2 regions of the Shinella sp. WSC3-e genome follow, and region 1 is predicted to be linked to the other one. Evidence: riboswitches for the same ligand, from Rfam matches in the RefSeq annotation. Region 1 holds a riboswitch; the other holds the start of a gene.
What was found. Region 1 has a riboswitch for thiamine pyrophosphate ahead of thiD (bifunctional hydroxymethylpyrimidine kinase/phosphomethylpyrimidine kinase). Riboswitches for the same ligand answer to the same signal wherever they lie in the genome.
Positions count from the first base shown of each region.

Region 2: linked by a shared signal. The riboswitch ahead of thiC (phosphomethylpyrimidine synthase ThiC) and the one ahead of thiD (bifunctional hydroxymethylpyrimidine kinase/phosphomethylpyrimidine kinase) in region 1 are both predicted to bind thiamine pyrophosphate.

Region 1 is NZ_OZ000530.1:4,215,542-4,219,014, forward strand. Features, by position in the region: gene AABF56_RS20685 (peptide chain release factor 3) at 1-1,294, shown strand, start outside; TPP riboswitch at 1,431-1,527, shown strand; gene thiD (bifunctional hydroxymethylpyrimidine kinase/phosphomethylpyrimidine kinase) at 1,570-2,379, shown strand; gene AABF56_RS20695 (LysE family translocator) at 2,384-3,001, opposite strand; gene AABF56_RS20700 (AraC family transcriptional regulator) at 3,087-3,473, opposite strand, start outside.
Region 2 is NZ_OZ000530.1:3,192,299-3,195,771, reverse strand. Features, by position in the region: gene thiC (phosphomethylpyrimidine synthase ThiC) at 1-1,720, opposite strand, end outside; TPP riboswitch at 1,813-1,929, opposite strand; gene AABF56_RS15835 (Bax inhibitor-1/YccA family protein) at 2,222-2,938, opposite strand; gene AABF56_RS15830 (anti-sigma factor family protein) at 2,970-3,473, opposite strand, start outside.

The DNA.
Region 1 (3,473 bases):
CGACACCTACCGCACGCTGACGGCGGTGGATGCGGCCGTCATGGTCATCGACGCCGCCAAGGGCATCGAGCCGCGCACGCTCAAGCTGTTCGAGGTCTGCCGCCTGCGCGACATCCCGATCATCACCTTCGTCAACAAGATGGACCGCGAAAGCCGCGATCCGTTCGAAATCCTCGACGAGGTGGAGGAGAAGCTGGCGCTCGACACCGCCCCGGTCACCTGGCCGGTCGGCCGCTCGAAGACCTTCTGCGGCTCCTATCACCTGGCCGACCGCACCTTCCGCGGCTCGGACACGCAGGTGCAGCCGACGAGGATCGACGACCCGGCGGTGGTGGCGAAGAACCTGCCGGAAAACGAGCGGGCCGCCTTCACCGAGGAGCTTGAGCTCGCCCGCGAGGCCTGCCGGCCCTACGACCAGGAAGCTTTCCTCGAAGGGCACATGACGCCGGTCTTCTTCGGCTCGGCGCTCCGCAATTTCGGCGTTCGCGACCTCATCAACGCGCTCGGCGCCTTCGCGCCGCCGCCGCGCGACCAGGTGGCGGACGTGCGCAAGGTGCATGCCTCGGAAGACAAGATGACGGCCTTCGTCTTCAAGATCCAGGCGAACATGGACCCGAACCATCGCGACCGCATCGCCTTCGCCCGCGTCTGCTCCGGCATGCTGGAGCGCGGCATGAAGGTGCGCCTTGCCCGCACGGGCAAGACGATCGGCCTTTCGGCCCCGCAGTTCTTCTTCGCCTCGCAGCGGCAGCTGGCCGATACGGCTTATGCCGGCGACGTGGTGGGCATCCCCAACCACGGCACGCTCCGCATCGGCGACACGCTGACGGAAGGCGAGGCGCTGGTCTTTGAAGGCGTGCCGAACTTCGCGCCGGAAATCCTGCGCCGCGTGCGGCTGGAGGATGCGATGAAGGCCAAGAAGCTGAAGGAAGCGCTCCAGCAGATGGCGGAGGAGGGCGTCGTGCAGCTCTTTTCGCCGGAAGACGGCTCGCCCGCCATCGTCGGCGTCGTCGGTGCGCTGCAGCTCGACGTGTTGAAGGAGCGGCTTTCGGCGGAATACGGCCTGCCCGTCTCCTTCGAAATGTCGCGCTTTTCCGTCTGCCGCTGGATCTCGTCGGACAGCGCGGCGGAGCTGGACAAGTTCGTCACCCAGCGCCGCGGCGATATCGCCCGCGACCTCGACGGCGACCCGGTCTTCCTGGCGCAGGATGCCTTCTCGCTGCGCTACGAGGCGGAACGTTATCCGGCGATCAAGATGGTTGCCATCAAGGAATACCACGTCACCAAGGCCTGAGCGGGCGGGCTCACCCGCCCACGATTTAATCCGCCACCTTTTCCCCGCTCTCGGGGAAAAGGATGCATGGCGCCGGTGGCAAACGCGCTGCGACGCCACTTTCGGCGTGACAGGCGCCGCGTCATTTGCGAAAACCCGTTCAAGACAGGGGCGTCCGCCGGAAGGCGGGCTGAGAAGCACCCTTTGAACCTGAACCGGATCATGCCGGCGGAGGGAGTCGAACGGGTGCCGCATCGCCGCCACCCCGAGGCCGCCCCTGCCGGGAAGGAGGCGAGATGGCCGACACAATCGCAAACATTCTCTCGATCGCGGGCTCCGATCCCTCGGGCGGCGCCGGCATCCAGGCGGATCTCAAGACCTTTGCCGCGCGCGGCACCTACGGCATGGCGGCGCTGACGGCCCTGACGGCACAGAACACGCAGGGCGTTTCCGGCGTGCATCTGGTCCCGCCCGACTTCGTGGCGGCACAGATCGCCGCGGTTTTCGCGGATATCCGGGTGGATGCGGTGAAGATCGGCATGATCGCCTCGGCGGAGATCGCCGAAGCGGTGGCGGCCGCCTTGTCGCCGCATCGCGCGGTGCCCATCGTGCTCGATCCCGTCATGGTCGCCAAGGGCGGGGCTTCGCTCCTGGCGCAGGAGGCCGTGGCGGCGCTGGTGCACCAGCTGCTGCCGCGCGCAAGCGTGCTCACGCCGAACCTGCCGGAGGCGGCGGCTCTTCTGGGTGAGGCGGAGGCCGTGGACCGGGCCGGCATGGAGGACCAGGCAAGGCGGCTGCTCGACCTCGGGCCGAAGGCGGTGCTGCTGAAGGGCGGGCACCTGCCGGGCAGCGAGAGCCCCGACGTGCTCGCGACGCCCGATCGGCTGCACTGGTTCGAGGGCGTGCGCGTGCTGACGCGCAACACGCATGGCACCGGCTGCTCGCTGTCGAGCGCGATCGCCGCCGAGCTCGGCAAGGGGCAGGCGCTTGCCGATGCCGTGGCGGCGGCCAAGCGCTTCATCGCCGGTGCCGTGCGCCTGTCGGATGCGTTGACCGTCGGCTCCGGCCACGGTCCGCTGCATCATTTCCACCTGTCCGGCAACTGATCGGTCAGCGGTCGGACAGCGCGAGCCGGAGGCCCATCAGGCCGAGGGCGGCGGCGAAGCTGCGCTGCATCCAGACGATGACCGCCGGCCGGCTCAGCACCTGCCGGCGCAGGCCGGCGGCAAGCGCCCCATAGCCGACAAAGACGAGGAAGGTGAGGGCCATGAAGACGCCGCCGAGGAAAAGCATCTGGCCCGTGGCATCTCCGGAGGCGCTCACCGGGATGAACTGCGGCAGGAAGGCGAGGAAGAACAGCGAGAGCTTCGGGTTGAAGATGTTGGTGAGGATGCCCTTGCGCACGATCCTCAGCGCACTGCCGGCCGGTGCCTGCTCAGGCCCGACATCGAGCGCATTGCTGTCCTTCAGCAGGCTCCAGGCGATGAACAGGAGATAGGCGACGCCGATATAGCGCAGCACCTCGAAGGCGAGCGCGCTGGCATGCAGCACGGCGGCAAGGCCGACCACGCTGGCGAGGATATGCGGAACGATGCCGAGCGTGCAGCCGAAGGCGGCCAGGACGGCGGCGCGGAACCCGCCGCTGATGCCGAGCGCCAGCGTATAGATCACGCCGGTGCCCGGCAGAAGGATGACGACGAGCGAGGTGATGAGGAATTCGGAAGTCATGTCTGGTTCCATGCGGGTTGAAAGGCAGCAGGGAACACCGGAAGGGCGCCGGGGGTCTTGAATGAAATTGCGGGATGCGGGCCGCTCAGGCGCGCGCGGCGAGATAGGCGCCGGGCGTATAGCCGTAGCGGCGGGTGAAATTGCGCGTCATGTGGCTCTGGTCGGCAAAGCCGGCTTCGATGGCGGCCTCGGCAAGCGGGGTGCCGGCCGCGATCAGCCGGCGGGCAAGCTCGGTGCGGCGCTGGAGCAGGTAGGCATGCGGCGTCAGGCCGGTGAGCCGGGCGAAATCGCGCACCAGCCGGAAGCGGCCGACGCCACAATCGCCGGCAAGGTCCTCCAGCGTCGCGGCCGAAGCGGGGTCGCTGTCGAGCCGGTCGCGGGCACGACCTATGGCCACCGGCCCGTCCTGTCGCGGCGCCTCTTCACGCAGCACGGCGGCGAGCAGCAGGAGAAGCTGTTCCTCGCGGCCGAG
Region 2 (3,473 bases), 1.0 Mb from region 1:
TATCGTGCGAGATGCGCATGGAGCAGAATTTCGGGCCGCACATGGAGCAGAAATGCGCCACCTTGTGCGCCTCCTTCGGCAGCGTCTCGTCGTGGAACGCGCGCGCGGTCTCCGGATCGAGCGAGAGGTTGAACTGGTCCTCCCAGCGGAACTCGAAGCGGGCGCGCGACAGCGCGTCGTCGCGGATCTTCGCCGCCGGATGGCCCTTGGCGAGGTCGGCGGCGTGGGCGGCGATCTTGTAGGTGATGACGCCGACCTTCACGTCGTCGCGGTCGGGCAGGCCGAGATGTTCCTTCGGCGTGACGTAGCAGAGCATGGCCGTGCCGAACCAGCCGATCATCGCGGCGCCGATGCCCGAGGTGATGTGGTCGTAGCCGGGGGCGATGTCGGTCGTCAGCGGCCCGAGCGTGTAGAAGGGCGCCTCGCCGCAGGTCCTCAGCTGCTTGTCCATGTTCTCCTTGATCTTGTGCATCGGCACATGGCCGGGGCCTTCGATCATCACCTGGCAATCCTTTGCCCACGCGATCTGCGTCAGCTCGCCGAGCGTTTCGAGTTCGGCGAACTGCGCGGCGTCGTTGGCGTCGGCGATCGAGCCGGGGCGGAGGCCATCGCCCAGCGAAAAGGAGACGTCATAGGCGCGGCAGATGTCGCAGATCTCCTCGAAATGCTCGTAGAGGAAGCTTTCCCGGTGGTGATGGAGACACCATTTGGCCATGATCGAGCCGCCGCGCGAGACGATGCCGGTGACGCGGTTCACGGTGAGCGGGATATAGGCGAGCCGCACGCCGGCATGGATGGTGAAATAGTCGACGCCCTGTTCGGCCTGCTCGATCAGCGTGTCGCGGAAGACCTCCCAGGTGAGGTCCTCGGCAATGCCGTTCACCTTCTCCAGCGCCTGGTAGAGCGGCACGGTGCCGATCGGGACCGGCGCATTGCGGATGATCCATTCGCGGATGTTGTGGATGTTGCGGCCGGTGGAAAGGTCCATGACCGTATCGCCGCCCCAGCGGATCGCCCAGACCATCTTCTCGACCTCTTCCGCCATGGAGGAGGTGACGGCGGAATTGCCGATATTGGCATTGATCTTCACCAGGAAATTCCGGCCGATGATCATCGGCTCGGCTTCCGGATGGTTGATGTTGGCCGGGATGATGGCCCGGCCGCTCGCGACTTCCTGGCGAACGAATTCCGGCGTGACGAAGTCGGGGATATGGGCACCGAAGCTCTCGCCGTCGCGGATGAGCGCCTCTTTGGCGGCCTTGCGGCCGAGGTTCTCGCGGATGGCGATGAATTCCATTTCCGGCGTGATGATGCCGGCGCGGGCATAGGCGAGCTGGGTGACGGCCTTGCCGTCCTTCGCCCGGCGCGGCCGGTTGCGCACGGGAAATTCCGGCGTCAGCCGTTCGCCGGAGGCAAAGCCGTTGTCTTCCGGGCGGATGTGGCGGCCTTCATAGTCCTCGGTGTCGCCGCGCGCCGCGACCCAGGCTTCGCGCAGCCGCGGCAGGCCGCTCTCGATCGAGACGACATGGGCGGGGTCGGTATAGGGGCCGGAGGCGTCGTAGACGATGACCGGCGGTTCGCCGGAGGTCGGGTGCAGCGCGATCTCGCGCATCGGCACGCGGATCTCCGGGTGCTGCTCGCCGGCTATGTGGATCTTTCGCGAGGCGGGAAGGGCGCCCGTCGTGACGGTGGGGGTGAGCTTCTGGGCGGCAATGTTCATCGTGAGGCTCCAAGTTTGCGGTTGGAGACCCAGTCCTAGAGCCGGAATGATGGAAGGACGCGTAGGCGGAATCCGGGTTGCGGATTTCGGGTTCTACAGCGCTTGCACCGTCCCTACGCCAGTATGAACTGGATCAGGTTCAACGGGTCACTGCGCTGCGAATGCCAGCAGTATCTCAGCCCCTTGTCGGGACCCCCCTGGTGAATGCCCTAAGCAAAGACGCTGCGTGGCGATTTGTCAACGGGGTAAAATATGTAAGAATAAGCTTACGTTATATTGCGCGAAACACGCTGCAGAAACGAGCCATGCAACCCATATGGCCGCTTGTTCCGTTTCTCGCGGCGCCCTCTCCTCGGTCATGCTCGGGCTTGACCCGAGCATCCATAGCCGCGGGCGGAACGTGGATCCTCGGCTCAAGGCCGAGGATGACGGCAGTGGGTGGAGGCAAACGGAAACGGCGGGGTTTTACCCCGCCGTTCTCTTTGAAATCCCTTGCGAAAACTACTCGCGTTCGCCGGTGAAATTCAGCAGGAGCTGGAAGATGTTGACGAAGTTCAGGTATAGCGAAAGCGCGCCGAACACGGCCATTTTCTGCTGCGATTCCTGGTCGATGTTCTCGGCATACTGTTCCTTGATGTTCTGCGTGTCCCAGGCGGTGAGGCCGACGAAGACGGCGATGCCGATCACGGAGATGGCGAACTGCAGTGCGGTCGAACCGAGGAAGATGTTGACGATCGAGGCGATGATGACGCCGATCAGGCCCATGATCAGGAACGAGCCGAACTTCGACAGGTCACGCTTCGTCACATAGCCGTAGAGGCTCGTCGTGCCGAACATGGTGGCGGCGATGAAGAAGGTGCGGGCGATGCTCGTACCGGTGAAGACGAGGAACACCGAGGCGAGCGACAGGCCCATGACGGCGCAGAAGGCCCAGAAGGTCATCTGCGCGGCGCTGGCCGACATCGTCTGGATCTTGAACGAGAAGAAGAAGACGAAGGCGAGCGGCGCCAGCATCACCACCCACTTCAGCGGCGAGGAGAAGATCGGCACGTAGAGGGCCGGCGTCGAGCCGACGATAAAGGCGACGAGGCCGGTGATGACGAGGCCTGCGCCCATGTAGTTGTAGACGCGCAGCATGTGCTGGCGCAGGCCCTCGTCGAAGAGGGCGGCCGACTGCGCCTGCGCGCCGTAGCCAAATCGCTGTTGTACGGGGTCCATCGAATGTCTCCTTCGGTTTGGAAGCGGTTGATCAGTAGAGCGTGCGCGAGAGATCGCGCGCGGTTTGCGCCAGGTCGTCGGCCTTGCGGCTTTCCGACACAAGCGCATAGGCGACGTCGCCGATCTGCCAGTAGGCGGCCCGGGCATTGTCGGCGTGGAAGAGCAGGACATGCTGCACGGCGAACGAGCCGGGGCGTACCGCGAACAGCGACAGGCGCTCGTCCTTGCGCGGTTCCAGCACCAGCTCGACGCTCGGGCCGTAGGCGGAGGGGAAGACCTGCGTGTCGATCACGCCCCAGCCCTTCGGCAGGTCCGGCAGCACGATCGCGGTTGCCGAGCGGATCTCGGCCGGATCGAAGGTCTCGGTCTCCGGCTGGGAGGCCATGGTGTCGCGCAGCAGCGTCGTCCTGTGCGCGCGCACGGCCTCCTCCACGAAGGCGGGCGGCGGCGTGGAGGCCACGACCTCGGTGGCGCCGAAGGGGCCGAGCACGGCATGGGCCGTCCAGCCGGCGGCAACGAACAGGGCGATGGCCGC